Regions from separate parts of the Lysinibacillus sp. JNUCC-52 genome, predicted to be linked through region 2. Evidence: riboswitches for the same ligand, from Rfam matches in the RefSeq annotation. Region 2 holds a riboswitch; the other holds the start of a gene.
The links. A riboswitch is a leader RNA that binds a small molecule or an ion and turns the genes downstream of it on or off. The one in region 2 is predicted to bind S-adenosylmethionine.

Region 1: another riboswitch for S-adenosylmethionine. It lies ahead of JNUCC52_RS15060 (cyclase family protein); the one in region 2 lies ahead of JNUCC52_RS16275 (bifunctional homocysteine S-methyltransferase/methylenetetrahydrofolate reductase).

Annotation. Positions count from the first base shown of each region.
Region 1 is NZ_CP065546.1:3,042,783-3,046,595, forward strand. It holds gene JNUCC52_RS15050 (Cof-type HAD-IIB family hydrolase) at 1-491, shown strand, start outside; gene JNUCC52_RS15055 (DedA family protein) at 958-1,554, shown strand; gene JNUCC52_RS15060 (cyclase family protein) at 1,620-2,357, opposite strand; SAM riboswitch class I at 2,608-2,709, opposite strand; gene JNUCC52_RS15065 (YuzC family spore coat inner layer protein) at 2,819-3,124, opposite strand; gene JNUCC52_RS15070 (VOC family protein) at 3,580-3,813, shown strand, end outside.
Region 2 is NZ_CP065546.1:3,284,316-3,288,128, reverse strand. It holds gene JNUCC52_RS16275 (bifunctional homocysteine S-methyltransferase/methylenetetrahydrofolate reductase) at 1-1,684, opposite strand, end outside; SAM riboswitch class I at 1,774-1,873, opposite strand; gene JNUCC52_RS16270 (protoporphyrinogen oxidase) at 1,998-3,386, opposite strand.

The DNA of each region.
Region 1 (3,813 bases), 240 kb from region 2:
ATAATAATCAGGATAGTCTGACATTTTTTACTGACCACCTATTCATGAATAATGTTCGTCATCAAGCAACATTAAAGGCAATGAAGGAGACATTATCTTTAGATGACTATCCTCCCACGAATCATAATATTTTAAATGAGCAAGTTTACTTAATGTGTTTATATGCCAATGAGCAAGTGGAGAAAAAGTACATAACACAATTTCCTAATTTAAAGTTTGAAAGATGGCATCCGACAATTATGAATGTGTTACAAGATGATGTATCAAAATCCATCGCTGTTGAAGCAGTGCTAAAATATTTCAACATCCCTCGAGAAGAAGCAATTGCTTTTGGAGATGGAGAGAATGATATTGATATGTTAAAGCAAGTTGGATATGGTATTGCGATGGGAAATGGCAGTGTCGCATTAAAAAATATTGCTGATTATGTCACGTTAGATTCGGATGAAGGTGGCATTGATTATGCATTGCGTAAGCTCCAACTTATCTAGAGTAATAAATATTATTAGAAATAAAATTTTTCTGCTATCGTAATGGCCCCTAAGAGACCCTTTTTAGCTTTTAACATCTACTTCCATAGTATGTGCTCAACGCTACTTATATTTTGGATAGACAGGAATGTTATTAGATTGTATGAATAAATTGGAGTAGATGATCTCGTTGCCATTGTCACATGTATGTAGTTTTCAGTCAGCATATCCGTCACTGGTGGCGGTAAGGGAAATAAAGTGATGTGAAATAGAAATTTAGACTGAAAGAGATAGGGTGATACGGTAAAGAGAGTAATTGTTAAAAACTGAATTTATCAAAAATAAAGTTATGATGATTGTACAATATTAATATACATGTAATAATAATTAAACCTATACAAAAGTAATTGATAGAAATAATTGACTTTAAGAGGCTTATGGTAAGCTAAGATATTGGGAAAATTAAGGCTTTAGGTGGGGTAAATTTATGGTGCATCACGTGCAATCTCTTATTGAACATTACGGGTATTTCGGAATTATTCTTATACTAGTTGGAGGGATTGTCGGGCTGCCACTTCCTGACGAAATTTTTTTAACCTATGTAGGATATAATGTTTATCGTGAAAATTTAGAACATATTCCTGCATTAATAAGTGCTGCAGTGGGAGCTGCAGGAGGCATCACCCTCAGCTACTTTGTCGGTCGTCGATTTGGGTTACCGCTATTACAAAAATATGGGCCGAAAGTTCATATTACTGCACAAAAAATTGAGTTTACGAAAAAACTGTTTGAAAAGATAGGGCCTGTCCTATTATTAATTGGCTATTTTATACCTGGTGTTCGTCATCTAACAGCATATATTGCAGCTATTAATAATTATCCCTATAAAAAGTTTGCTGTTTATGCGTATGCAGGTGCAATAATATGGACTTTCACCTTTATTACTTTAGGGAAAGTACTCGGAAATAAATGGCGTTTTGTTGGCATGTATTTGTCTCAATACAGCCTATATGCCATATTGGTGTTTATCGTATTAATGCTGATTGTGTACTTTGTATTTAAAAAAAGAAATACTATTAAATAAATAGTAAAAAAAGGTCTGCTTCAAATGTTTATTTGGCATTTGAGGCAGACCATTTTTATTTAAATTTAAGGCAAAATAGCAAATGAACGAACAGGGAATCCAGAAGCTTTTTCAGGCTTTGGCACAATATTGAAAATGACTGCCCCTTTGGCTGGTAGCTTATCTAAATTTGTCATCAGTTCAATTTGATATGTATCCTGATCTAGTACAAAATATTCGCCATCTAACGTTCCATTTTTACGGAAATCCGCCGCTGAATCTGTATCGAATGTTTCATGACCGATGGCATTGATTTTCCGTTCTGTAAATAAAAACTGCAACGCTTCTAATCCCCAACCTGGAATATGGTTATGACCGTCTTTATCTTTATTATTGAATAAGTCCTTATCTGGCCAACGTTTACTCCAATCAGTTCGCAGTGCAACAAATGTACCTGCTTCAATTTCTCCATATTCTGCTTCAAAATCTAAAATATCTTGTACGCTTAACGTCAAGTCATTGTTCAATTCTGCTTCCTTGGACTTATCTATAACAATAAGCGGAAGGACAAGTTCTTTTAATTCTAATTCGTCTAAGTAGCGCGTATTTGCAACAAAATGAATAGGTGGATCAATATGCGTTCCATATTGCCCAGGAAACGTAAATTGTTGTGCAAAAAAGCCGTCATTATGAGAAAATAGCGTTTCAAATTTTGCATCTTCAAACATAAAGAAATGAGGAGAGTCTGGCCCGAATGTATGTGTTAAGTCGACCCATTGCTTAGTTTTTAATAGCTGTAATGCTTGTAAAAGTTCATTTGTCATTTTTATTCCCTGCTTTCTTAATTATGAGTGGTGAATCAATTGCGTCATTAAATACGAACATCGAAGTGAAAAAAGAATGATTATTCCCATCGTTACGCTTCAGGCGAACGCTTTCGCGGACAAGCTCAAGCCTACTACATTCAAAAGTTCATAATTTTTCTTAGAAAAACTAATAGGAAATTAACCATTAATTAAAATAAAAAAAGAGCCCTACTTGTAGAAGAGGACTCTCGTGTAACTGAAGTCAGTCTTCTCATCTTTTGGCGAATTTCACCATTTGGAATTAGCACCATGCCTAAGACTGGTTGCTGAGACTTCATAGGGCCAATCCCTCCATCTCTCTTGATAAGAAAAATATATGAATTTTCAGAAATAGTAATAACAAATACTTTAGCATAATTATAAATAGTTTACAAGTTCTATAGGAGTGCATGGTTATAAAAAATAAGTTGCCTTCTTTCTTACCAATATAAAATGATTGCGATACTACAGCACCCACCTTCTGATAAAACAATTCGAATATTGTCTGGCGTATATTTCGCTTCGAATTTCGCTGTAACACCTGCAGAAGAAATGAGTTTTTGGACTTCATCTTGCTTGGAAAGCTGTGCGGCATTTTTAAGATCATGGGCAAACTGATCGGACCCTTCAATTTTCTCTGTTAATAATTGGGCCTGCTGCATAATCGGCTGAATTTGTTTGGCAGATGTCTTCAACTTCAATGTATTAATAGGCGGGTACTGATTTGGGTTTGGAGATGTGGGCATCGCAAGCTGTCCAGGCAAATGGTGAGGGAAAGACGAATTAGCAACGCCCCAATTTGGATATTGATGTACATAAACATAATACGGATAAGGATTGTAATACAGCAGAATTCCTCCAATCTATAGCTAATATCTTAGTGTATCTTATGTAGTGGCATTCTATTTTGTGTTGAAATAGCCCGTTCTTAGCTAACAAAGCTTAGCGTAGTCCTCTTTTTATATATGTTGCAATGAATGTAAAAAAAGTTCGGTACGGAGATAATATTATTTTTATCAGAAAAAATGGCAATCGAAATGGCTGAAATAAAGATGTTTGAATCGAGACAATAATGCAATGGGTGCAGCCATGTAGCAATTTGATAATGCGTATACATTAATGGCAATAGCATAGAGCAAAAAGGATTTGCCACAAGAAAGGGAGAATATGTAATAGAGTCTGTAGAAAAGGGGACGATGGGATGAATCGTTTAAATTTAATTACATTAGGTGTGAAAAATATGGTTGAATCGTTGGCATTTTATCGTGATGGGCTTGGGTTCGAAGTAGTTGTCTATGGGGATGAAGCAAATCCAGATGTTATTTTCTTTAATAATGGAGGAACTAAAATATCCCTTTTCCAAATTGATCGCTTAGTAAAGGATATAAATGAAGCGAATCCACCAACTGTAGGTAATGGCTTTAATGGTATTACG
Region 2 (3,813 bases):
ATGTTGAACGTTCTTTATCTTCACCACATGCCTTCATACGTGACAGTGCATCGTCCGATAGTTTAATACCTGGTACTTCATGGTGTAAAAATTCAGCGCTCTTATAGCTTGTTACTGGCATAATCCCAATATAAATTGGTGCATCTAAATGCTTCGTCGCCTCATAAATTTCAATAATTTTCTCTTTCGTATAAACAGGTTGAGAAATAAAGTAATCGGCGCCATGTTCAATTTTTTTCTCTAGACGGGCTACCGCTCGATCTAACACACGGACATTCGGATTAAATGCTGCCGCTACAGAAAAGTTTGCTTTTTTACGAAGTGGCTTTCCAGAAAATGAAATACCTTCATTCAACTGTTTAATCAGTTGGATTAGCTCCATAGAAGATACATCATAAACACTTGTTGCACCAGGGAAGTCGCCTACCTTAGTCGGATCTCCAGTAACTGCTAAAATATCATGAATACCAAGTGCATTTAAGCCCATCAAATGCGACTGTAATCCAATTAAATTACGGTCACGACACGTTATATGCGTTAATGGTCGAACACCATGTGTTTCCTTTAATAACGCACCCATTGCCACATTACTAATGCGTGGCGATGCAAGTGAGTTATCTGCCATCATCACTACATCAGCGCCTGCTTCATATAATTTTTTCGCCCCTTGAATAAAGCCATCAATCTCTAAATGCCTTGGTGTATCTAACTCCACGATAACTGAGCGCTCACGTTTCACCTTTTCAAGTAACGGCTCATATGTTGCAGGCTCTGCTTCTCGTACAATCTCCACTTTTTCTGGCTTAGCTAACTTTTCTTCAATAGGTGTTAACTCTTCTAAATATTTTTTCGCTGCCGCAATGTGCTTTGGTGTTGTGCCACAGCAGCCACCTATTAAACGAACACCTTGGTCAACTAGTGCAACCGCTGCTCGACCAAAATAATCTGCTTCTGATTCATATACGACACGCCCATCCTCTAAATCTAGCAATGATGCATTTGGATAGGCAGACATAAATGCTTTTTCAGGAAGTTCAACACCTTCGAATGCTTGAATGGTATGATGCGGACCTAAACGGCAATTTACGCCAACTACATCTGCACCAAGCATCTCAAGCTCGTGCAATGCATAATTTAATGCCATTCCATTTTGTAACACGCCAGGTTCATGCATTGACACCTGCGCAATAATTGGTAGCTTTGTTTTGGCACGTAACATTTTCAACGTTGCGCTTAACTCTTCGAAATCATAATACGTTTCAAGTAAAAGGCCGTCTGGATTGCCTGCAAGTAACACATTAGCTTGCTCTTCAACTGTCGTTAAAATTTCCTCTAACGTAGCATCACTTTTACGAATACCGCGGATACCCCCAATTGTGCCTAACACAAATTGTCCACCATCTGCTGCAGCACGTTTAGCAATCGTGATCGCTGCTTCATTAAACTGCTGCACTCGCGATTCTAAGCCGTAGCGTGCTAATTTAATAGCATTAGCCCCATAAGTATTTGTTTGAATTACATCTGCACCAGCAGCAATATATTCTCTATGAATTTTTTCAATTAATTCTGGTTTCTGTACATTCATTTCTTCATGGCAGTACTCCAAGCCGTAGCCATATAAAACAGTACCAATAGCACCATCTGCAGTTAACACATGTGTTTTTAACTTTTCTAGCAATCCCATAAACGTAAGCCTCACTTTCCTTTTTCCCAAAATATAAAAAGCCTTCTTTTACAAAAAAGAAGGCTTTAACGAATCGTAATTGTTTTTCCTTCTCATCTTCGACCAATAAGGTCTTCTGGATTTAGCACCTGACATGAGTTGGTTGCTGAAGCTTCATTGGGCCAGTCCCTCGGCTTCTCTCGATAAGAATGTAGTATGAATTTTTCAAATAATTAAAAGAATCATATCGTTTACAGGCGATAGAGTCAAGACTATTTCACTTAACAAAGGAGATTTCTCCAGAAAAATACCTATTTTCGTATTTATTTCACTACTATACTAGTTTTTCTGCAAGCTCTTCGCCTATTTTTTTACCATTTTGAATACAAGCACCAATACCTACTCCAAAATAAGAGCAACCTGCTATCGATAAATTGGGATACTTTTCTGCAAGCTCAGCTGTTAAGCCCTTCAATGCTTCATGATGTGCTAAATCGTATTTCGGCATTTGGTCGATCCACTTTGCAACATTAACAACAGTTGGCTTTTCATCAATACCTAAACTTTTCTTCACATCTTCTAATGCGACAGCTGCTAGTTCTTCATCTGTCATCTTTCGTAATTTTTCGTACGCAGGATTAATGCTCTTATAAAACAGTCGTACAAGTAATTTACTATTAGTAGATGTATGCTTCCATTTTCGGCTTGTCCACGTTGCCGCATTGCATTGCACATTTGAATTATGCGATACAATAAAACCCGTTCCATCTGCTGGTAACACTGCATCTGGTACATCAAAGCCTAAGTAAATTGTTATGGCAGAAGCTGTCGTAAACTCTTTAAAGTAACGATCCAATGATGGGTCCTGTAATAAGCTTTGCACCGCATCATTCGGTAGCGCTAATACAACGTGATTAGCCTCAAGCTTTCTATTATTAGCCAAAGTAATTGTATATTGCCCTTCATGTTTCTTTACACTTGTTGTTGCTACACCTTTAATAATTTCTACTTCCGTTAATGTTTCTTCAAGGCGATCAATCAGTGATGATAAGCCTTCTTTAAACGAAATAAATTTTTTATTGGAAGCTTTCATAAATTGTTCGCGATTTGCATCAAACCCCTTAATGATGCTTCCGTAATCATTTTTATAATCAATTAAGTACGGCAGTGTAGAAGCAATTGAAAGTTGATGTAGATCTCCAGAATATACGCCTGCTAATACTGGTGCTATTTGATTTTGTACAAGCTCTTCTCCTAAGTAATACGTTAAAAACTCACCTATTGAGCTTTCTTTAGTAAATCCTTTATTTGGCATCGTTAAGTCCTGTAATGCAATTTGCTTACCAGCGTCTGATACAAGTGTACTCGCTTCAAGAGAAGATAAGCTCATAGGGATACCGAATGTTGAATCTGCTGGTATTGCATGTAATTCGTCATTTGTATAGATATAAGAAACCCCTGTTTCGTTGTACACGAGCTCCTGTTCAAAATTAAGCTCCTGCACTAGCTCCATGACCCCTTTATGCCGAGCAACAATTGAATCAGCACCCGTTTCCATTATAAAACCTTGGTCATACGCAGAGTGAAGCTTTCCACCTAAATAAGCATTTTTTTCAACTAGTACTAGTTTTACATCTATTTTTTTCTCCAATACTTGACGTTGTAAATAATGCATCGTACATAAACCAGTAATTCCGCCACCTAATACAACTATTGTTTCCATGAAGAATCGCCCCTAATTTCTTTATTTATCTCCTATTAGTATAAACTTTTTTCGCAAACATTTACGTTCAACCCATTACAAATTTAGCAAAAATAAAGTACGGGGAATTGTTTGCGTGCCTGGCACCTCAGATACGGCGAATTGTTTGCGTGCCTGACACCTCAGATAACACCTCAGATACACCTCAGAGACGGGAATTGTTTGTGTGCCTGACACCTCAGAGACGGGAATTGTTTGTGTGCCTGACACCTCAGATACGGGAAATTGTTTGTGTGCCTGGCACTCCACAGACAGGCACCTCAAAAAAAAATCCGCTTCACTTTCTGTAAAAGTAAGCAAGAGCACAATATTCATAAGGCTCTTATCCTACCTGCGGAAAGCAAAGCGGATTTTAAATTAAATTTTAATTGAAAGTATTTTAATAAGG